3 regions of the Streptomyces sp. NPDC054840 genome follow, and region 2 is predicted to be linked to each of the others. Evidence: riboswitches for the same ligand, from Rfam matches in the RefSeq annotation. Region 2 holds a riboswitch; each other region holds the start of a gene.
What was found. Region 2 has a riboswitch for cobalamin ahead of ACWGIU_RS16645 (cobalamin biosynthesis protein). Riboswitches for the same ligand answer to the same signal wherever they lie in the genome.
Positions count from the first base shown of each region.

Region 1: it holds a riboswitch for cobalamin, as region 2 does, so the genes downstream of both, ACWGIU_RS11335 (FecCD family ABC transporter permease) here and ACWGIU_RS16645 (cobalamin biosynthesis protein) in region 2, are expected to answer to the same signal.
Region 3: it holds a riboswitch for cobalamin, as region 2 does, so the genes downstream of both, ACWGIU_RS07530 (ribonucleoside-diphosphate reductase subunit alpha) here and ACWGIU_RS16645 (cobalamin biosynthesis protein) in region 2, are expected to answer to the same signal.

Region 1 is NZ_JBSGZP010000114.1:273-7,855, forward strand. It holds partial or broken gene ACWGIU_RS11325 (ABC transporter substrate-binding protein) at 1-634, opposite strand, end outside; gene ACWGIU_RS11330 (ABC transporter ATP-binding protein) at 647-1,432, opposite strand; gene ACWGIU_RS11335 (FecCD family ABC transporter permease) at 1,432-2,538, opposite strand; cobalamin riboswitch at 2,642-2,784, opposite strand; gene fxlM (methyltransferase, FxLD system) at 3,246-5,420, opposite strand; gene ACWGIU_RS11345 (hypothetical protein) at 5,533-5,856, opposite strand; gene ACWGIU_RS11350 (hypothetical protein) at 5,853-5,984, opposite strand; gene ACWGIU_RS11355 (NUDIX domain-containing protein) at 5,975-6,289, opposite strand; gene ACWGIU_RS11360 (phosphotransferase) at 6,319-7,203, opposite strand; gene ACWGIU_RS11365 (ATP-binding cassette domain-containing protein) at 7,388-7,583, opposite strand, start outside.
Region 2 is NZ_JBSGZP010000201.1:2,766-10,348, reverse strand. It holds gene ACWGIU_RS16650 (cobyric acid synthase) at 1-984, opposite strand, end outside; gene ACWGIU_RS16645 (cobalamin biosynthesis protein) at 981-1,961, opposite strand; cobalamin riboswitch at 1,999-2,151, opposite strand; gene ACWGIU_RS16640 (hypothetical protein) at 2,310-2,531, opposite strand; gene ACWGIU_RS16635 (anion permease) at 2,558-3,859, opposite strand; gene ACWGIU_RS16630 (alpha/beta hydrolase family protein) at 4,181-5,311, shown strand; gene ACWGIU_RS16625 (hypothetical protein) at 5,514-6,938, shown strand; gene ACWGIU_RS16620 (VOC family protein) at 6,979-7,374, opposite strand; gene ypfJ (KPN_02809 family neutral zinc metallopeptidase) at 7,438-7,583, opposite strand, start outside.
Region 3 is NZ_JBSGZP010000065.1:4,709-12,291, forward strand. It holds gene ACWGIU_RS07525 (ribonucleotide-diphosphate reductase subunit beta) at 1-722, opposite strand, end outside; gene ACWGIU_RS07530 (ribonucleoside-diphosphate reductase subunit alpha) at 722-3,112, opposite strand; cobalamin riboswitch at 3,256-3,377, opposite strand; gene ACWGIU_RS07535 (GNAT family N-acetyltransferase) at 3,429-3,926, opposite strand; gene ACWGIU_RS07540 (Uma2 family endonuclease) at 4,005-4,589, shown strand; gene ACWGIU_RS07545 (YbdD/YjiX family protein) at 4,640-4,837, opposite strand; gene ACWGIU_RS07550 (carbon starvation CstA family protein) at 4,834-7,053, opposite strand; gene ACWGIU_RS07555 (GntR family transcriptional regulator) at 7,215-7,583, opposite strand, start outside.

The sequences.
Region 1 (7,583 bases), on a different contig from region 2:
CCTTCGCCTCCGCTTCGGCCACCTGCTTCTCGAAACCCGCGATCAGGGCCTCCGCACGGTCATCGACGTCGAAGATTCTTCCCAGGTTCCGCAGGTCGGTGTACAGAGCTTCCAGCGGCGGCATCACCCCGCGTGCCTTTCCCTGCCCGTTGCGGCACGATTCACTCAGCAGGTACGAGTCGATGCCCACCTTCTCCAACTCGGCGGGGCTGAAGCCCTCCCCCTCGTTGAAGCCGTAGTTCCAGCCCGCGAACACCAGATCGGCGCGGGCGTCAAGGACCAGCTCCTTGTTGATCGTCTTCTGCGAGAGCCACTTCGTCTTCTGGTAAGCGTCCTTCCAGGGAACGGATGTGAGATCGCCCCTGTCGTCGGGCATCACATAGCCCGCCATACGGTCCTCAAGCCCCAGCGCGAACATGATCTCGGTGATACCGACGTCATTGGTGACCACGCGCTGTGGAGCCTTGTCGTAGCTCTTCTTCTGGCCGCAGTTCTCGACGGTCACCGGATAGTGGCCGCCGCGAGCCTTGGCATCACCACCCTCCCCGTCCCGAGGGGTGACCTCCGCGCCGCATCCGGTGAGCACCAGGGCGGCAGCGAATGCGAGTGCGGCGGGGCGTACGAGGTTCGGCATGGCCATGACTCCTCAGGAAGCGGGCTGAGTGGGCAGGAGACGGTCGAAGAGCAGCTGTACGGCGCCGGACTCCGGATGCGGTACCCGGTGGGCCCGTACGCCGAAGACCTCGGCCAGCAACTCGGGCGTGAGCACGTCGTGCGGAGCGCCGGAAGCGACGATTCGGCCGCTGTCGATGACGTAGAGGAGGTCGCAGTGGAGCGCGGCGAGGTTGAGGTCGTGCAGCGCGGTGAGCACCGTCAGCCCACTGCCGCGCACCAGAGCCAGCACTTCCAACTGCTGGGCGATGTCGAGGTGGTTGGTGGGCTCGTCGAGCACCAGGACGCGGGGCTGCTGTGCGAGTGCGCGGGCGATCAGGACCCGCTGCTTCTCGCCTCCGGAGAGGGTGAGGAAGCCGCGGTCGGCGAGGTGGCCGGCCCCGACCCTCACCAGCGCGGCCTCGCACATCCTCCGGTCTTCGTCGGTGGCCCGGGCCACGGACCGCTGGTACGGCAGTCGCCCCATCGCCACCACCTCCGCGACCGTGAAGTCGAATTCGGTGACCGCTTCCTGGGGCAGGGCGGCCAGCCGACGGGCGCCTTCGCGCGCACTCAGGGAGTGCAGGTCCTCGCCGCCGAGCAGGACCGTACCGGCGGAGGGGCGCAGGGCGCGGTAGACGCAGCGCAGCAGGGTGGACTTGCCGCTGCCGTTGGGCCCGACGAGCCCGACGACCTGCCCGTCGTCCGCGCGTAGCGTGGCCTCCCGTACCAGCCGCGCGCCGGCGATTTCGACCGTCAGTGCATCGATGTCGATCCGCATCACGCGCCTCCGAAGGTGTAGGAGCGGCGGCGCATCAGCAGGACGAAGCACGGCACGCCGATGGCGGCGGTCAGCACGCCTACCGGCAGCTCGACGGGTGCGAGCACCACCCGGGACAGGATGTCCACCCAGATCAGCAGGACGGCGCCCGCGAGTGGGGCGACGGCCAGCAGCCGGCGGTGGTCGGCGCCGACCAGCATCCGTGCGGCGTGCGGGACCATCAGGCCGACGAAACCGATCGCACCGCTCACCGCGACCACGGCACCCGTGACGGCGGCACAGACCAGGAACAGCTCCTTGCGCAGCCTCCCCGCGTCCACCCCCAAGGCCGCCGCGGTCTCATCACCCATCGCCAGGGCGTTCAGGCGACGCGCTGACACAGTGAGGTGGGCGAGGCCGGCGAGCACGGCTCCCGCGGCGATCGGCACGGAGGCCCAGCTGGCTCCGCCGAGGCTGCCGAGCAGCCACATCATCGCGGAGCGGGCCGCCTCGCCGCGTTCGGCCGCGAACACCATGAACGTGGTGACGGCCGAGAAGCCGTAGTACATCGCGGTGCCCGTCAGGACGAGCCTCAGCGGGGTCAGGCCATCAGCGGTGCGGGCGATCGCGTACACCAGCGCCATGGCGAGGAGCGCGGAGAGGAAGGCCGCCGTGGACAGGGCCCACAGACCGAGAGCGCCGAAGGCCCCGAAGAGGAGGACGGCATTGGCACCGACGGCCGCGCCCGAGGATATGCCCAGGACGAACGGGTCGGCGAGGGCGTTGCGGACCATGGCTTGCACGGCGACGCCGATCGCCGACAGGCCGGCTCCGACGACCGCGGCCAGCACGGCTCGGGGGAAGCGCAGTTCCCACACGATCGTGTAAGCCGGCGCTTCGTCATGCGCTATGGAACCGCCGGTCAGTCCCGCCCACAGAAAACGCAGTACCTCGCCCCAGGACAGTCCCGACGCCCCCATCCCCGCCCCACACACGATGGAGAGCACAAGTGCGACGGACAGGGTGACGAAGAGAAGGGGCAGTGATACGTGCTTGGGCGCGGGGCCGACGCCGGTAGGCGCCGTGTGAGGTGGCGCGGCTGGTTCAAGTTCCAGGGGTGTGGCCACGGGCGGATCGCCTTCGCCTCAGGCCGTGCCCTACATGAGGACAGGAGCGGCCCGGGACGCGGGGCGCCCTGCGCAGCGCCTTCTCGCAGTCCACGGCGAATTGACAGGAGCCTTCATCACCGCGGGTAATCGGGCTCACGGAGCCGCATGTGCGGCTCCGCCTACCGTTGCGGGTCAGCGCCGGACTTCGACCGGACTTCCCCCGTGGGACGGTTTGCAGCATAACCTGCACGCAGGGCCTCCTTCGACACCGAACCGCAGATCGAGGGGGCCCGCGTTGCGTCTGGCGAGCGGCAGGATCGGAGGCGTGGGTCGGCCAACTGACCACGCGTGGGCCCACGGATCCGAAACGAAGAGCTGTGCACCGCCTCCGTGGCCTCGGCACCGCTGAGCCGTTGTGGTGGAGGCGAACTCGGAAATCCGGCGTGGCGCCGCTGATCGAGACCCGCCGGGCGGCGGCCGCGTGCGCGCGACGCATCCGTTCTTGATCATCACGCTCTGTCGGTGCGACGAACCGGCGAGGGCGTCCTTGGCGAAGGAACGGCGGCCGGGCGTCCTGGCCTCAACGTCGCCACTCTCCACCACACCGGCGCCCGGACGGTAAGGCCCGCGAGATCAAGGGCGTCGGACGCGGTTCAGCCGGCCTCCGGGATTCGCCCGGGCACGGATGCCGGACGGCACCGCCTGGCGTACTGCCCGTTCCACCGTCACACTCCCTCCGTCACGACGTCGGCCTCGGGGTGCTCAACAGGCCGGGGCGGCGGCACGTCACGTCCGGGCCAGCGGAACACCAGGCGGCAGAGGTCCTTGTCCAGGACGTCGCCGGCGGGCAGCGCGTCGTCGGGCGTGCCGGCCGGGTGGACCGTCAGGACGGGATCGGAGTGTTGCTCGTTGTCGTCTGCGCGGATGTGGCGGTCCCAGGACCGGACCGTGGCCGCCAGCCGCTCGGCGAGCGCGGGTCCCTGCTCGCCGAAGGCGTGGACGGTCCACTCCCACTCCTTGTCCTGCGGGTTGTCGCCGTCCTTGGTCTGGACGTGGATCAGGTAGGCGAGCGAGGCGTCGCCGACGATCGCGGGGGCGTCGCGGTCCTTCGCGATGCCGGTCACACCCTCGTCCGGTTCCTGGTGGGCGGCCAGGCGGCAGAAGCCCGACAGGGTGGTGGCCGCGTACAACTGCAGGGAACCGAAGTAGGCGTTCGCCCCCATGGTCACGCCCGTGGGGACCTCGTACCGCGGCCCGCGCAGCGCCTCCAAGCCCGTCGTATCGGCGGCGGTGCCGTGCTCGAAGCGGACCGTCAGCCCGCCGTCGAGGAGGGCGAGGACCGGGATGGTGCGAGCCTGCTGTCCTTGGTCGCGGACGAAACCGCAGTACGTGAAGTGACGGGCGCGCAGCACCTCGCCGTGCCGCTCGAAGGTGATCGCCCGGGTGTAGCCGCCCATCTCCAGCGGCAGGACCAGACGGCCGCCCTCGGCCAGCTGCTCCCGCCAGGCCGGGGCGATGTCCCAGCAGTTGTAGGTGATCATGCCGGCGTCGAAGCCGCCGCGCGGCACGAGGTGCCCAGGTGCGCCGAGGGCGGCGTCGGCTTCAACGGCGGAGACGCGGCCGCTGCCGGCCTCCGTGAGGAACCGGCGGGTGCGGCGCACGACCCACGTGTCGATGTCGACGGTGACCACGCGTCCGCCGGGTCCGGTGACGTGGGCGATCAGCTCGGCGTTGTAGCCGCCGGATCCCGCCTCGAACACCATCGCGTCCGGCTCCAGGCCCAGGTGCTCGATCATGTCGGCCTGAAGCCAGGCCGCAGACACCGAGCTGATCGCCGTCCCGGCCTCGTCGTAGCGGGTGATGACGGCCCGGTCGCCGCCGTCGTACGCGGCAGCGAGGTTCGCCTCCGGGGCGAAACGGTGCCGGGGCACGGTCCACAGCGCCTCCTGCACCAGCGCGGAGGGGGCCCAGCCGCCGTCGGTGACCATCTGAGTCATCGACGCGCGCAGCCTGGCGGCCTCCGCCGGCACGGGCGGCTGGTCGGCGGCGATGAGGTAGGAGGTCGCCGGCGGCACGCCGGGAAGGACGCCGGGCCACACGGCGTCGAGCGCGAGAGCGGCCGGGGCGAACACGTCCCCGACGCAGCCGAGGGCGTGGAGGTCGAAGAACTCCCAGCGGTCGAACTTATCCGGCTCGGGGTTGGCCAGAGTGCCCGTCCAGGCGGTGATGCGGACGACGGCCGTCAGCCGCGGGACCCCGTGGCTGTCGTCGACCAGCATCGTCACCACGTGCGCGTCGGCCGGATCGGCGACCAGCCCGGTCTCCTCGGCGAATTCGCGCACCGCCGCGGCGGCGAAGTCCTCCGGGCCGGTGGTCTTGCCGCCGGGCAGCTCGAGCATGCCGCTCCGGGAGCGGCCCAGCAGGACCCGGCCAGCGTCGTCGGTGACGACGGCGAGGGCGCCGGTCAGGGCGTGACCGATGGTCGGCCGCTTCTCGACGGCCCGGGCGTCGAGATGGCACGGCCCACGCAGGACCAGGAAAGCCAGACCGTCCGCGTCCAACCGCTCCACCGTGGCCCAGCCCGCACCGAGCAGCGTGATCTCGTCCTCGTCCAGGGCGATCCCGCGCCGCTCCGCGGGGGTGTTCTCGACGACCGGGGTGATGGCGACGAGTGCGCCGCCGTCTCGCAGCCGCTCGCCCAGCCCGTGAACGATCTGGCCGCGGTCTCGCACGAACGGGTATACCAGCCGCAGCGTGATCAGGTCGTATCCCTCCTCGTGTAGCGGGGCCGGGTCGTCGCGCTCGATGTCCAGCTGTAGCCAGCGCACGCCCTCGACGGCGGCGTGCTCTTCGCGGGCTCGGGCGATCGCGCTGTCCGTGAGGTCGACGGCGTAGCCCACCCTGGCCAGGTGGGCGGCCAGCTCCCCGGTCCCGCAGCCCGAACGGCGTACCGCGGTATCGACTCCAGCTCGACGACCGAGCCGACACGAGGCACATCGGCCTGGCCCTCGATCAGCTGGCGGTACAAATCTTGCAAGACACACTTCCTCGAAGGCGTAGATCATCCTGCTTCATGATCAGAGACTCGGTGCAGTTAATACACCGGTCCGAGAGCGCACCGGCCGGGAGCGCCACGACGGCGTTCGGCAGTTGGCCGAGGAAGGCGAGCGCGGCGATCTGGGTGGTGGAGGCGTGGAGTTCCAGTACGGCCAGGGTGGGGAGGGCGACGGTGCTGACCGCGGATCCGGACAGGCTCGCGCACTCACTGGCGACCAAGCGGCGCAGATCCGGGGAGGTGACCGTCGAGGCCTTGGCCGTCTGGGTGGACGTCGTCACCCGGCCTCACCGCCCAGCAGTTCCGGGGCGATCACGTTGGCGTAGAGCCGGCCGGTGGCGAAGTGGGTGAGGACCGCGTGGGTAAAGGGGTGGCAGTCGGGCGGCGGCGCGGCCGGGTCTACCCACACCAGCTCGGTGTGCGTGCCCGGCTCGCGGTTGTACGGGTGCCATCCCACTCCCGCACCGAGAAGGCGCCGATCACCCGCTCACCGTCCGCCGCGTGGAAGTGGAGGAGCTGGCAGAACCGCAGGCGGTCCGGGCTGATGTGGATGCCGACTTCCTCGGCTAGCTCGCGCGCCGCTCCCTCGTCGAGGAACTCGCCCTCCTCAAGGCGTCCTCCGACGACCGTAAGCATTTCGGGGGAGTGCCACGACGTCGCCTGGTGCCGGACGGTCAGGATCCGGCCGTCGGCGGGACGCTGCAGCAAGATCATGACGTTACCGATACTCCGGTGCACGGCGCTCACGGCTGTTCCTCCCTCATGAGCCGGTCCAGGGTCCGCCGCCCCCGGGCAGTGACCTCGGCGTCGCCGTTGTCCGGGCCCCAGGCCAGGCAGTTGACCGCGTCCAGCGCGGTCAGGCAGCGCAGCGCGTGCCGCTCGGCGTCCGACAGCTCCCGCCCGTAGGAGAGGAGGAACGCCTCCTCGCGGTCCGGATGGTCGGCCCACTGGGTGGTCGCGAGGATGACGAGGTCCTGGACACGGGCGGCCGGCCGGGACCGTTCGAAGTCGATGAGGGCGAGCCCGCTCGTGGACCACAGCCAGTTCCTCGGCTGGTTGTCGCCGTGGATATAGCCGACGGGTACCGGGCCGACGCGGCGAAGGCGTGCGGCATGGTCCCGGACCAGCTGCTGCTCGTCATGGTCGAGCCGGCCCCCGGCGCGAGCCAGGTACTTCTCTGCTCCGTCAGCGGCGGCGGGTAAAGAGGCTTCGGCCTCCACCCGATCGCTGCGGTCGAGTGGCCCGGCCTCGTGGAGCCGGGCGCAGAGCGCCCCGGCCTGTTGGTGCACGGTCCGCCACTCGGCGTCGCCCAAGCCGAGTTCTTTCACCGGGGCGCCGGGAACCGCGGTGAGCAGCAGGGCCAGGTCCTGGGCGCGGCTGTCGATTTGGTGGGGCGCCCGGGTGTGTCCGAGTGCGGGCACGATGTGGCGGTAGGCCCGGCTCTCGCGGGTGAAGAACTTCACCGAGGGCGAGACCTTCAGGTAGTGGTGCACCCCGCTCCCGCCCTCCAGGTCCCACACCCGGGAGCGGTCCCAGCTGTGCGAGGCGTCGCGGACGGACACGATGGGGCCGATCCGTTGTTCCGCCCAGTTCTGCAGTGCCGCGGGCAGCGGCTTCGCCGGGCTCATCCGGCAGACCTCGCGCCCGGGCGCGGGATGGCGGAGTGGCACGGCAACCCGCCATCAGATTCGGTGAGATCGGGGAACACGGTTCCTCCCGGAGGTGTCGGTCGGGTTGCTCGTCGGGGTGCCGGATCGGCCGACCCCGGCCATTGGCGGACGGCCGGAGTCGGTTCAGGACTGCGGGCGGGGATCAGGTCGTATCGGGCGCGCCGCCGGTGCGCTGCTCCAGTTCCCACAGGGTCCGGAATAGCCCGGGTTCGCGGGTGAGCTGCACGTACGTGCCTTCCTGGACGAGGCGGCCTTGGTCAAGGACGACGATCCGGTCGGCCACGGCGACGTTGGCGAGGCGGTGCGTGATCAGAAGGATGGCGCGGTCCTTGGCCAGG
Region 2 (7,583 bases):
GCCCCGGGTGCCCGGTACGACGACCAGGTCCGCGTCGGCCAGTTCCTCGGCCCGGTCCACGAACCGCACCACGACCCCCGGCTCCGCCGCGAGCGCGTCCACGTCCGTGAAGTTCGACATCAGCGGCACCGCGCACACGGCGACCCTCAGCACGTCCTCGCCCACCGGCGGCGCGACCACGGACTCGCGTACCGCCCCACGCAGGGAGACCCGCAGACCGTCCTCCTCGTCGATGCCCAGGCCGTGCTGGAACGGCAGCACCCCGTACGTGGCCCGGCCCGTCAGGCCGCGCAGCATCTCCATGCCCGGCTCCAGCAGCGACACGTCGCCGCGGAACTTGTTGACCATGTATCCCGCGATCAGGGACTGGTCCCCGGGGGAAAGCAGCGCCGTCGTCCCGAAGAAGGACGCGAAGACCCCGCCGCGGTCGATGTCCCCGACCACGACCACCGGGAACCGCGCGGCCCGCGCGATGCCCATGTTCACGATGTCGGTCCGGCGCAGGTTGATCTCGGCCGGACTCCCCGCCCCCTCGCAGATCACGGCGTCATACGTGCCCCGCAGCTGCTCCAGGCAGTCCGTGACGATGCCGAGCAACTGCTCCTGGCGCCCGCCGCGCAGTGCCTTCCCGGGGGACGACCCCCCGACCTCCCCGAAGAACCCGCGGGCGCTCATCTCGCCCACCGGCTTGCCCAGCAGCACCACCTGGCTGCTGCGGTCCCCGCCCGGCTTGAGCAGCACCGGGTTCATCAGCGCGGTCGGCTCCACGCGGGCCGCCTGGGCCTGCATCGCCTGGGCGCGCCCGATCTCGGCGCCCTCCAGCGTCACGAAGGAGTTCAGCGACATGTTCTGCGCCTTGAAGGGCGCCACCTTCACGCCCTGCCGGGCCAGCCAACGGCAGATGCCCGCCGTGACCACGCTCTTGCCCGCGTCCGACGTGGTGCCCGCGACCAGCAGACCGCCGCCGCGCTTCGCGCCGCTCATCCGCGCCGCCCTCTCTGTGTCGTACGTGTCATACGTGTCGTACGGGAGACGAGCAGCCTGGCGGCCACGCAGGCGGCCAGGGCCAGCCAGGTCACCTTCCGCGACAGCCGTACCGCCCGCTCGATGTCCGCTACCTCCACCGGCCGCCCCGCCCCGCCGTTCAGTACCGCTCGGTGCTCGACACGGCCGCCGTACGCGAGGGTTCCGCCCAGTCTGACGCCCAGCGCCCCGGCGAAGGAGGCCTCGACGGGTCCGGCGTTCGGGCTCGGGTGCGCGGCGGCGTCCGCGCGCCAGGCCCGTACGGCGCCCCGCCGGTCGGGGCCGGCCAGTACGGCCGCGACGGCCGTCAGTCGGGCCCCCGGCCAGCCGGCCAGGTCGTCGAGCCGGGCGGAGGCCCAGCCGTAGCGCAGGTAGCGGGGGGACCTGTGGCCGACCATCGCGTCCAGGGTGTTCACGGCGCGGAAGGCCAGCAGTCCGGGAACTCCGGCGACGGCGCCCCACACGAGGGCCCCGACCACCGCGTCGGAGGTGTTCTCGGCGACGGACTCCACGACGGCGCGAGCCATCTGCTGCCCGTCCAGGGCCTGCGGGTCGCGTCCGCACAGGTGGGGCAGCCGCTCCCGGGCCACCTCGATGTCCCCGGCGGCGAGGGCGCCGCCGATGGCGCGCGCCTCACGGCCGAGCGAGGTGCCGCCCACGACGGCCCAGGTGGCGGCAGCGGTCAGGGCGATACGGGCGGCCGCGGGCCGGGAGCGCACGGCGCGGGCGCCCAGCGCTCCGACGGCGGCCGCGCCCCCGGCGCACACCAGAGTGTGCAGGAGGCCCCGGGCGCGGTCGTCGCGCCACAGGGAGCGTTCGACGGCGGCGGCGGCCCGTCCGAAGGCGGCCACGGGGTGCCCTCGGCGCGGATCCCCGAGGATCCGGTCGCCGATCAGGCCCGCCGTGGCGCCGTACGCGAAGACGCGATCGGCACGCATGGTGGCAGGTATGTCCTCACTCAGGGTCCGCGCCCTGGTTCGACGTGTCCGGCGGCGAGAGTTCCTGGCTCCCGGGACGCACGCGCGGCGTGCGATTCCGGTGACAGTGGCGGGACCGCGCCGGATTCGCACCGGACTTCCTCTCCATGCCGCCGTATTGGCTCCGGCAGTCCACCACGCACCTCGAACGCCCGTCAACTCGCCGTTGACCTGCGGTGCGGCCGGGACGGAGGGCGAGGGAGGGACCGGTGAACCGGCAGGGGAGGGGATACGGGAGGGAACACGAAAGCTCCCCCCGGGACAAACCCGGAGGGAGCCTTCACACCCGACCCGCCCTGCGGCGGCGGATCAGGAGACGATCAGGTAGATCCCGTACGTCACGGCCGCCGCGACGAGCGTGAAGCAGAGGTAGGCGCCGGTGCGGGCGAGGGTGGCGGTGCCGCCCTGCTCGGTGGCGGTCTCGTGCTTGGACAGGCCCACCAGGCCCAGCGTGAACAGGGCCACGAGGGCGACCGTGGCGGAGAGGCTGACCCCGAAGACGGAGCCGAGTGCTTCCCAGTCGATCTTCATACTGCCGTTTCCTCTGTATGTCTCGGTCAGACCGCGGCGGCCGGAGCCGGCGCGGTCGTCGGGGCGGTCGTCTCGGCCGGGATGGTGGCCTTGAGGTCCTCGTCCGTGACCGCGGCGGTCGTACCGGCGGCCGCTGCCGCGGACGTAGCGGCCGCTGCGACGGTCGGCGGGACGGTGACGGCGGCGATCGCCGTGGTGACCACACCCGGCGCCTCCGCGGCGGCCGGCTCCACGTCGTTCACGTTGTGGTGGTCGACGACCTGGCGGCGGGAGATGACCCAGATGGCGAAGCAGGAGGCGACCAGGAAGACGGTGACGCCGGCGATGCCGATGTCACCGGAACGCATGACCAGCTCGGCGCCGGCGGAGACCAGCGCGGCGGCCGGCAGGGTCAGGCCCCAGGCGATGAACATGCGGGTCGCGGTGGACCAGCGGACCACACCGCCCTTGCGGCCCAGGCCCGAACCCATGACGGCGCCGGAGCACGCGTGGGTGGTGGAGAGCGAGAAGCCGAGGTTCGAGGAGGCGAGGATGACGGCCGCGGCCGAGGTCTGGGCGGCGAAGCCCTGCTGCGGCTGCAGGTCGGTCAGGCCGGTGCCCATGGTGCGGATGATGCGCCAGCCGCCCAGGTAGGTACCCATCGCGATGGCCATACCGGCGGAGACGATGACCCAGACCGGCGGGTTCGCGTCGGGCGCGATCGCGCCGCCGGCGATGAGGGCCAGGGTGATGATGCCCATCGTCTTCTGCGCGTCGTTGGTGCCGTGCGCGAGGGAGACGAGACCGGCCGAGGCGATCTGACCGGCGCGGTAGCCCTTGGCGGAGGTCTTCTCGCCGACCTTGTCACCCAGCTTGTAGGTGAGCTTGGCGGCCAGGTACGCGGCGATGCCGGCCACCAGCGGGGCGGCGATCGCGGGGATGAGGACCTTCGTGACGACGACGCTGCCGTTGACCGCGCCGATGCCGGCGGAGGCGACCGCGGCGCCGATCAGGCCGCCCATCAGGGCGTGCGAGGAGCTGGAGGGGAGACCGACCAGCCAGGTGACGAGGTTCCAGAGGATCGCTCCGACCAGGGCGGCGAAGATCACCTCTGGCTGGATGCCTTCCTCGTTGACGAGGCCCTTGGAGATCGTCTTGGCGACCTCCACGGACAAGAACGCGCCGACGAGGTTGAGCACGGCGGACATGGCCACCGCCGTCTTGGGCTTGAGGGCGCCGGTCGAGATGGTGGTAGCCATCGCGTTGGCTGTGTCGTGGAAACCGTTCGTGAAGTCGAACACGAGAGCGGTAATGATCACGATCCCGAGGAGAAGCGTTATGTGCTCCATTTACCCAGGCTTCTGTTTGACGTCAGTGGCTCGGCGACCGTAAGCAATCTGAGTGAACGGAAGATGAACTGGCGCGGGCGGAGCGGTGTACTGGCGCGGGGTGTGATCGGGCCATTCGTCCTGATTCTGGCGTAGATAACGCCATAAATGCACGTCAAAGCCGGGTGGGTGAACCTCTCCGCCGGGAGCCCGGCCCGCATACGATCCCGCCTCCGGGGCGCTGAAAGAGATCCAGATCACTCGCCGTCGGCCCGGCGCGCGCCGAAGGCGGAGGGATCCGCTCCGGTGGCCCGCCGGATGTCCCGAGCCGACACTGGAGCCGTGCGTACCGCGACAGCGACGGCAGCGGCCGTCACCACGACTCTGCTGGGTGCCGGCGCGGCTGCCGTCGCCATCGGCAGGCACGCCGCCGCCGCGGCCCTGCGGCCGGAACCCGGACGCCCGCTGCCCGGCGGACCACGGCTCAGCGTCCACTCCGCCGCCGACGGCCGGATCACGCTGACCCGCTCGCTCGCCTCCCTGCGCCCCGGTACGTACGGCCTGGTCGCACCCGGCGTGCACGCCGTCGTCGGGCCCGTGATCCCGGGCGCCGACCCCGGCCCGGACGCGGTCGTACGGCGGCTCGTCTCCGTCACCCACGGCACCCTGGAACCCGGCACCCGGGTCTCTCTCACCCCCCAGGTGTACGCCGGCAACCCGCGCACCGCCCTCGGGCTCGACCACGCCGACGTGGACATCCCCGGGGAGCTCGGCGCCCTGCCCGCCTGGTTCCTGCCCGCCGCCCGGGACACCTGGGTGATCACCGTGCACGGGCTCGGCAGCAGCCGTGAGCACCCGATGGTGGTCATGCCCCTCCTGCACCGTCACCGAATGCCCGTCCTGGACCTCGGCTACCGGGGCGACCTGGGCGCCCCCGCCTCCCCGGACGGCCTCGGTCACCTCGGTGAATCGGAATGGCGTGACCTGGACGCCGCCATCCGCTACGCCCTGCGCTACGGAGCCCGCCGCGTGGTCCTGTACGGCTGGTCCACCGGCGCCACCATGGCCCTGCACGCCTTCGAGCGCTCGCCGCTGGCCCACCGGATCTCCGGGCTGGTCCTCGACTCCCCGGTGCTCGACTGGCACGCCACCCTGCGGGGGCTCGCCGCGGCGCGCGGCGTCCCCGGCGTGGTGCTCCCACTGGCGGCCCGGGCCGCCGAGGGCCTCACGGGCCTGCGCGCCGACCGCCGGCGGGCGGGCGCCGACCCCGGCGCGCTGCGCGTGCCCGTACTGATCGTCCACGGCCCGGACGACGCGCTCGCCCCCTGGGACCCCTCCCGCAGACTCGCCGCCGCCCGACCCGACCTCGTCACGCTGCACACCGTGACCGGGGCCGGGCACGGCGCGATGTGGAACGCCGACCCGGCCGACTACGAGGAGGCCCTGCGCCGCTTCCTCATCCCCCTCATGTGAACGCCGTGCCGAGGTCCCCGCGGAGGCTGCGTGAACGGCTCGCGAGGAGGACTGCGGGAACGCCCGCGTGAAGAGCCGTCATGTGAAGGCCCTGTGACGGACGGGCCCCTCGGGCGGCTTGTCCCGGTCTGCACCGCGGGTGAGCGGCGGCAACGACCGGTTCCGTTTGGGCTTTCGGCCAGTGACGGGCGAGACTGCTTCCGTGACGTCCCGAAAGCCTGATGAGCAGTTGGCTCGCGACTCCAGACTCCGACTCGTCTCGCCGCGCTCCGTCGCCGCGGCCCGCAAGGCGGTGACCGACCGACGCACCCGGCCCGTGCCCAGGCCCCCGGCGGGTACGCCCGCCACGGCCGACCTCGCGAACCGGGCCCGGGCCTCGCTCGCCGATGCCGTACGCCTGACCCGCTGGGCCGAGCGCAACCTCGGCGCCGGAGACGGCGGCCGGCCCGCCCCCACGGGCGCCCTGCCCGCGGCCGACGTCGAACGCGCCGCCGCCGAACTGGGCCTGACACCCGGCCAGATCCAGGTCGGCTGGGACCGCGCCCGCCTCGCCGGACTGGTCGAGGTGCACGGCGGCCACGCCCGGCCCGGCTGGCGGCTGCGCGCCTGGGACCGCGACGACACCGCCGTACTGCGCGGCTGGGTCGCCCTCTTCGACGCCTGGTCGCTGGTCCATCCCGCACCCGCCGACATCGCCCCCTCGGCCGTCGCCGAGGTCGTCGAGGCCATGCCCCAGCTCCTCTCCCTGCTCCAGCTCTCCGCCGGACCGGTGACCGTCCCCGACCTGCTCGACCTGCTCGGGCAGCGCGTCACCGAACTGCGCGACGAGCGGTGCGAGATCCCCTACGAGTCCGAGCCCACGGTGGCGCTGACGTCCGCCGCCGGCTCCGCGGAGGCCCGCCCCGTCCCGCTCGCCCGACTGCTGCGCTGGGCGCTCGGCGGACTAGCCGCCGTGGACGCCGTCACCCTCGGTCCTGCCCGGGCCACGCTCACACCGCTCGGCAGCTGGGCCGTCTGGGTCAAGCTGGAGCAGATCTGCGTCGCGGCGCAGAGCCCCGCCGGGAACATCGAGCAGTCAGCCGCCGCCATGCTGCACGGCTGCGCGCGGCTCACCCCCGGCCCGGCCCGCGCCGAGTACCAGGCGTGGCTCGCCGCCCGGCCCGTCGGCCACGCCGTGGCCGAGCTGCTGCAGGCCGCCCGCGGCGAGGACGCCTTGCTGCGCGGCCTCGCCTTCGAGGCGCTGCGCGTGGTCGGCGCCCCCGCCGAGCCCGAGGTGCGCGCCGCCGTGCGCGAGCCCACGCTGCGTCCGTACGCCCTGCTCTGGCTCGCCGTGCACGACGGGGTCGACCCCGACGACGCCCAGGACGTCCTCACCACCGAGGAGTCGACCTGGCTCTGGGTGGACACCGCGGCCGCCATCGCCGACCACGGTGAGGCCGAGCTGCTGGCCCGCCACCTCGACTCCGCCGTCCGGACCACCGTCCCCCGGCTGCTGGACGAGGTCCGCGCGGTCGGCCATCCGCGCACGGTGCAGGTGCTGGTCGCGCTCGCCGCCGCCCACCCCGACCCGACGCTGGCCAAGGCGGTCCGCCGGGCCGCCTTCCAGGTCCACACCGGCGGCGAGTGACCCCGTAGAAGAACGAGGGCGGGGGCGGCGCGCCGCGGGGTCAGACCTGCGGCGCGTACGTCCCGAAGCTCCAGACGTTGCCCTCGGCGTCACGGGCCGTGTAGTCGCGGGATCCGTAGTCCTGGTCGGTGGGTTCCATCACGATCTCCGCGCCGTGCTCGACCGCCCGCCGGTGGTGGGCGTCCACGTCGTCGACCACGACATAGACCCCCGAGGGGCCCGCTCCCTCCATGGCCTTGTCGAACACCCCACCCCTGCCCGAACTCCCCAGCATCACCATGCCGTTGCCGTACGCCAGCTCGGCGTGCAGCACCGAGCCGTCCTCCCCCTCGTAGACGGCGACCTGGCTGAAGCCGAAGGCCTCGGTCAACAGCCGGATGGCCGCCTTCGCGTCGCGGTAGACCAGGGTGGGACAGATGGACGGAACGCCTGCCATGACGATCACTCCCTCTCGTGACGGTGACCCGCGTCACATCAGCATGGCAGGCGTCACCGACAGTCAGCGGAAGGTGTTGCACCGGGCCATGTCGCCGGTCCGGTAGCCCTGGTGGAACCACTGCTGACGCTGCTCGGCCGAACCGTGCGTCCAGGACTCCGGCGACACCCGGCCCTGGAACCTCTCCTGGATCCGGTCGTCGCCGACCG
Region 3 (7,583 bases), on a different contig from region 2:
TGGAGAGCGTCGTCGAAGAGCTCCGGCTCCTCCTTGCGGACCGTGTCCACGACCTCGAAAGCGAAGTTCATGTGCATGGTCTCGTCACGGAACACCCAGTTGGTACCGGTGGCCAGGCCGTGCAGCAGACCGCGCGAGCGGAACCAGTACACGTACGCGAAGGCGCCGTAGAAGAACAGGCCCTCGATGCACGCGGCGAAGCAGATCAGGTTCAGCAGGAAGCGGCGGCGGTCGGCCTGCGTCTCCAGCCGGTCCAGCTTCTCGACCTCGTTGATCCACTTGAAGCAGAACTGCGCCTTCTCGCGGATGGAGGGGATCTCCTCGACCGCGTCGAAGGCGGCCGCGCGGTCGTCCGGGTCGGGCAGGTAGGTGTCGAGCAGCGTCAGGTAGAACTGGACGTGCACGGCCTCCTCGAACAGCTGGCGCGACAGGTACAGGCGCGCCTCCGGGGAGTTGATGTGCTTGTAGAGCGTCAGCACCAGGTTGTTCGAGACGATCGAGTCGCCCGTCGCGAAGAAGGCGACCAGCCGGCCGATCATGTGCTGCTCACCGGGCGTCAGCTTCGCGAGGTCCGCGACGTCCGAGTGGAGGTCGACCTCCTCGACGGTCCAGGTGTTCTTGATCGCGTCCCGGTAGCGCTCGTAGAAGTCCGGGTACCGCATCGGGCGGAGCGTGAGCTCGAAGCCCGGGTCCAGGAGGTTCTTCTGGTCGTTGGAGCTCATTACTGGCAGGCCTCGCAGGACTCGGGGTTCTCAAGGGAGCAGGCCAGCGCCTCGGCGTCGGCCACCGCCTGCGGCAGCTCGACGGGGGTGGCCGCCTGCGCGGCGCGGGCGATCCTCGTCGCCGGGCGCGAGCGCAGGTAGTAGGTGGTCTTCAGGCCCTGCTTCCAGGCGTACGCGTACATCGAGCTGAGCTTGCCGATGGTGGGCGTCTCCAGGAACAGGTTCAGCGACTGCGACTGGTCCAGGAACGGCGTACGGGCCGCCGCCATGTCGATCAGACCGCGCTGCGGGATCTCCCACGCCGTGCGGTACAGCTCGCGGACCTCGGCCGGGATCCAGCCGAAGCCCTGGACCGAGCCGGAGGAGTCGCGCAGCGCCTCGCGGGTCTGTGCGTCCCATACGCCGAGCTGCTTCAGCTCCTCCACCAGGTAGCCGTTCACCTGGAGGAACTCACCGCTGAGCGTCTCGCGCTTGAACAGGTTGGAGACCTGCGGCTCGATGCACTCGTACACGCCGGCGATCGAGGCGATCGTCGCCGTCGGCGCGATGGCCAGCAGCAGCGAGTTGCGCATGCCGGACGTCGCGACGCGGGCGCGCAGTGCGTCCCAGCGCTCCGGCCAGTTCAGCTCGACGTCGTAGTGGTCCGGGTGCAGGACACCACGGGCGGTACGGGTCTGCTCCCAGGCCGGCAGCGGGCCGCTGCGCTCGGCGAGGTCGCAGGAGGCCTCGTACGCGGCCAGCATGATGCGCTCGGAGAGCTTGGTGGACAGGGCCTTCGCCTCGGGGGAGTCGAAGGGCAGCTTCAGCTGGAAGAAGACGTCCTGGAGGCCCATCGCGCCCAGGCCCACCGGACGCCAGCGGGCGTTGGAGCGGCCGGCCTGCTCGGTCGGGTAGAAGTTGATGTCCACCACGCGGTCGAGGAAGGTCACCGCGGTGCGGACCGTCTCGTCGATCCGCTCCCAGTCGATGTCGCGACCGTCGGCCGTGTCGATGACGAACGCGCCCAGGTTGACCGAGCCGAGGTTGCAGACGGCCGTCTCGCCGTCGTCGGTGACCTCGATGATCTCGGTGCACAGGTTCGAGGAGTGCACGACGGTGCCCGGCTCGGCGGTCTGGTTCGCCGTGCGGTTGGAGGCGTCCTTGAAGGTCATCCAGCCCTGGCCGGTCTGCGCCAGGGTGCGCATCATCCGGCCGTACAGGTCGCGGGCGGGCATGGTCTTGCGGGCCAGGCCGTCCGCCTCGGCCTTGCGGTAGGCGGCGTCGAACGCGTCGCCCCACAGGTCCACCAGCTCGGGCACGTCGGCCGGGGAGAACAGCGACCACTCGGCGTCGGCGTTCACGCGGCGCATGAACTCGTCCGGCACCCAGTGGGCGAGGTTCAGGTTGTGCGTACGGCGCTGGTCCTCGCCGGTGTTGTCGCGGAGCTCCAGGAACTCCTCGATGTCCGCGTGCCAGGTCTCCAGGTAGACGGCGGCGGCGCCCTTGCGGCGGCCACCCTGGTTCACGGCGGCGACGGAGGCGTCGAGGGTCTTCAGGAACGGCACGATGCCGTTGGAGTGGCCGTTGGTGCCGCGGATCAGCGAACCGCGGGCGCGGATGCGGGAGTACGAGAGGCCGATGCCGCCGGCGTGCTTGGAGAGCCGGGCCACCTGGTGGTAGCGGTCGTAGATCGAGTCGAGCTCGTCCAGCGGCGAGTCCAGCAGGTAGCAGGAGGACATCTGCGGGTGCCGGGTACCGGAGTTGAAGAGCGTCGGGGAGGACGGCAGGTAGTCCAGACGGCTCATCAGCCGGTACAGCGAGGTCACTTCCTCCACGGCCTGGACGCTGTCGTCGGCGGCCAGACCGCAGGCCACGCGCAGCATGAAGTACTGCGGGGTCTCGATGACCTGACGGGTGATCGGGTGGCGCAGCAGGTAGCGGCTGTGCAGCGTGCGCAGTCCGAAGAAGCCGAAGCGGTCGTCGGCGCCCTCGGCGAGGGTCAGCTCGACGAGCGAGTCGAGCCGGCTCGCGTGGGCACGGACGAACTCGGCCGTGCGGTCGGCGATGAGGCCCTCGCGGTGGCCGACCTCGACGGAGGCCGAGAAGGAGGTGGAGCCCTGGCTCGCGGCCTCGTCGCGCACGGCCAGCGTCAGCAGGCGGGCGGCGAGCCGGGAGTAGGCCGGGTCCTCGGAGATCAGACCGGCGGCGGCCTCGGTGGCCAGCCCGCGCAGTTCGGCGTCGTCGGCGGCGGAGCTGCGGCCGCGCAGCGCGGAGGCGGCGACCCGGCCGGGGTCGGTGTCGGGGAGGTCCGCCGTCAGTTCGGTGAGGGTACGCAGCAGCGTGGCCCCCGGGCCCTCGGTGTTGTCGCCAGAAGTGGACTCGGCGCGCGGTGCGGAAGGCGCGATGGTCACGGCGGGAGCTCTCCCTCGCTCGGCCCGGTCATCGGCGGAGCGGGGCGCGAGCGGGCGCACGCGGGCGCGACGAGAACGCGTACCCCGCATGGCGTCCACCGGCCCAACCGCGAGGCCCGGACGAATCGGCACCCGGTTCGGTCGAGCCGGGCGCGCTGACGGCAGGTCATCGGACTTGGTGTCCGGTAGCCGGACACTTCATACCGTTGCGGGACAGTTCCGGATTCGCACCGGATTCCCCTGCGGCGACAGCAGGCATGAGCATACATGTGGGGGCGGCCCTCTGCGGTAACCCCCACATGTAGTGTCGACGTGGCTACAGCTTGAGCCGGTAAGTGAGGAGTGTCAGGCCTTCGATCGGCGCCCAGTCCCGCTCCGGAGTGCGTACGAAGCCCAGTCGCGCGTAGATCCGGTGGGCCCCGGCCATGCTGCGCTGGGTGGAGAGAACCAGGCCGGTCACACCCTCCAGGGCCGTCGCCCGCTCGATGCAGGCCCGCACCAGAGCCTCGCCGGCGCCCTGGCCCCGCGCCGCGTGGGCCACCGCGAGCATGCGGAACTCCGCCTCGTCCGGGGCGGCGATGTCGGCGAGCGGACTGCCCGGAGGGGCGAAGGTCACACCGCCCAGCAACCGACCGTCCCGCACGGCGACGAGCACCTCGCCCCCGGCGGCCCGGCCGGCCACGTCGCGCAGCACGTTCGCGTAGTGGTCGTCCTCGTTGGAGTCCAGATGCCCGTCGGCGAGGTAGGCCTGCGCCGTGATCGCACCCAGCTCCGCGTACTCGGCGGGCCGCACCGCCCTGATCACCGTGTCCATGCGGTCGAGTGTGCAGGACGGGTGTTGGGGGGCGGCGCCATCGTCGGAGACGGCACCGTCGAGGAAGGTGAGCGAGGCATGACCGTGATGACCGACCGCCCCCACATGCTGACCGAGGAGTTCGAGACCCTCGCGCGTATAGGCGCCAGAGAGGTGGAGGGGCTGCGGTTGGAATTCATCGACGGGAAGCTGGGGGTCAAGGCGGTGCCTGATGGGGATCAGGACCGGATCGTTGTGTGGCTGTCCCGCATCTGTATGCAGCTCCGGCCCGAGGTCTGGCTCCACGTGGAACGCGGCCTGAAGGTCGAGCAGTACCGTTCGGGCCGGGCGCGCCCGGATGCCTCCCTCGCCCCGGATGGCGCATTCGAAGGGCAGGGGGAATGGGCCGACCCGGCTCCTGTCCTGATGGTCGTCGAGGTTACGTCGTACGACTCCGGCACCGACGAACGCGACCGTAAGGCGAAGCCGCCCGCGTACGCGGCGACAGGCATCCCCGTCTACCTCCTCATCGACCGGGACAACTGCCTGGTGCATGTCCACAGCGATCCCGACGGGAGGCTGTACGAGACGGTGCGCACCATCCCCTTCGGCAAGGACGTCGAGCTGCCTGAGCCCGTCGGGTTCTCCTTCCCGACCGAGCCCCTCAAGGACTGGGTGCGCTGAGGAATGCCGAAGGGCCCCGCTGCCTCAGGTGGCGGGGCCCTTCGTGCGCGTCAGCAGCAGCGGAAGCCCTCGCGGGGGTCCGCCTCGCGGGCGTCCGTACGGGCGCGTTCGAAGGCGCGGCGGGTCAGGACCTCCGCGTCCGGGTCGTGGGTGCGGGCGTGGGCCACGTACCGGTCGTACGCGGCCTCCCCGGAGAACTCCCGTACGTAGAACCTGGCCCTGGCCAGCACGCTCCGTACGGTGCTCACGCCACCGGCTCCTTGACGTGTCCGCCGCCCGCGTCCGGACCCGCCGCGGCGAGCTCCGCCCGCTCCCCGGCGGTCGCGATCAGCCCGGCCGGGGCGACGATCTTCGACTCGGTCCACGGGGTCTCGGAGAGGGTCGCCGACCCCGGGTCGCGGACGGCCTTGAGGCAGGTCCTGGCCGCGTCCGCGAGGACCACGATGATCAGGAGGGCGAAGAGGGCGCACAGGACGCCGTCGACCGTGGCGTTGGTGACCACGGTGTGCATGTCGTCCATGTTCTTGGCGGGCGCCAGGACCTTGTCGGCGTCGATTCCGGCCTGGTACTTGTCGCGCTGGGCGAAGAAGCCGACCTTCACGTCGTCGGAGAAGATCTTCTGGTAGCTCGCGGTGAGGGTCACCGTGGCGTCCCAGACCAGCGGAACGCCCGTCACCCAGGCCCACTTGAGCCGGCCGGACTTGATCAGCAGCGTGGTGCAGACGGCCAGCGCGACCGCGGCGAGCAGCTGGTTGGCGATGCCGAAGAGCGGGAAGAGCTGGTTGATGCCGCCGAGCGGGTCCTTGATGCCGACCCACAGGAAGTAGCCCCAGCCGGCCACGACGATCGCGCTCGCGAACCACACGCCGGGCTTCCAGCTGACGTCCTTGAAGGACTTGTGCACGTTGCCGAGGGTGTCCTGGAGCATGAACCGGCCCACGCGGGTGCCCGCGTCGAGCGTCGTCAGGATGAAGAGCGCCTCGAACATGATGGCGAAGTGATACCAGAACGCCTTCATGCCGGCGCCGCCGACCACGGCGGAGAAGATCTCCGACATTCCGAGTGCGAAGGTCGGCGCGCCGCCCGTGCGCGAGAGCAGACTGGCTTCCTCGACGTCCTTGGCGGCCTGGGCGAGCGCCTCGGGGGAGATCGCGAAACCGAAGTTGGTCACCGCCTGGGAGGCGGACTCGACCGTGGTGCCGATGACCCCGCCGGGGGAGTTGACGGCGAAGAAGAGGCCGGGCTCGATGATGCAGGCCGCGATGATCGCCATGACGGCGACGAAGGACTCGGTCAGCATGGCGCCGTAGCCGATCATGCGGACCTGGGTCTCCTTCTGGATCATCTTCGGGGTGGTTCCCGAGGAGACCAGGGCATGGAAGCCGGAGAGCGCGCCGCACGCGATGGTGATGAAGACGAAGGGGAACATCGACCCGGCGAAGACCGGTCCGTCGCCGCGGGCCGCGAAGTCGGTGACCGAGGGCATCTTCAGGGTGGGCATCGCGACGACCACGCCGATGGCGAGGAGGGCGATGGTGCCGACCTTCATGAAGGTGGAGAGGTAGTCGCGGGGTGCGAGCAGCATCCACACCGGAAGCACCGATGCCAGGAAGCCGTACACCACCATCCAGATGACCAGGGTCTCCTTCTCCAGGGTGAAGGTGTCCGCGAAGGAGGACTCGGCGACCCAGCCGCCCGCGACGATGGCGAGCAGCAGCAGTGCGACGCCGATGACGGAGACCTCGGTGACCCGGCCCGGCCGCAGGACGCGCAGGTAGAAACCCATGAAGACGGCGATCGGGATGGTCATGCCGATGGAGAAGACGCCCCAGGGCGAGTGCGCCAGGGCATTGACGATGACCAGGGCCAGGACCGCCAACAGGATGATCATGATGGCGAACACGGCGATCAGGGCGGCGGCCCCGCCGACGGGGCCGATCTCGTCCCGGGCCATCTGACCGAGCGAACGCCCGTCGCGGCGGGTGGAGAAGAACAGCGTGACCATGTCCTGGACGGCCCCGGCGAAGATGACGCCGGCGACGATCCAGATGGTGCCCGGCAGATAGCCCATCTGCGCGGCGAGCACGGGTCCGACGAGCGGGCCGGCCCCGGCGACGGCCGCGAAGTGGTGACCGAAGAGCACCCGGCGGTCGGTGGGGTGGAAGTCGACACCGTTGTCGAGGCGTTCGGCGGGGGTGGCCCGGGTGGCGTCCACCTTCAGCACGCGGTCCGCGATGAAGCGCGCGTAGAAGCGGTAGGCGATCGCGTACGAGCCCAGCGCGGCGGCGAGGAGCCAGGCGGCGGAGATCTCCTCGCCGCGTGACAGCGCCATCACGCCCCAGCCGATGGCACCGACGAGTCCGACGAGCACCCACGCGGCGATGGACCTGGGAGAAGGCGAGCCCGACGTACCGCCCGGACTCGCCGCGTCCCGTTCTGTCCCTGTTGCTTCCGGTTCAGGCATGACCTCGTCCCCTCGTCGATCACTGCGTAAGCGCAGGGAATCTACGGGGGATTGCCCGCCGAACGTAAGACCCCGTCCGTATTCCGGCATGTGAAGAAATGAGGGACACGGGGTCGGACGGGCCAGGTCGGGCGGGGGCGGAGGGGGTCGAACGGGCGGGGTCAGACGGCGGGACGCTTGAGCCTGGCGACGAACTTGTACCGGTCGCCGCGGTACACCGACCGCACCCACTCCACCGGTTCGCCGTCGGCGTCCAGGGAATGCCGGGAGAGCATCAGCATCGGCAGCCCGACGTCGGTGCCGAGCAGGCCGGCCTCGCGCGGGGTGGCCAGCGAGGTCTCGATGGTCTCCTCGGCCTCGGCCAGGTGCACGTCGTACACCTCGGCGAGAGCGGTGTAGAGGGAGGTGTACTTCGCGAGCGAACGCCGCAGCGCGGGGAAGCGCTTGGCCGACAGGTGCGTGGTCTCGATGGCCATCGGCTCACCGCTGGCCAGGCGCAGCCGCTCGATGCGCAGCACCCGTCCACCGGT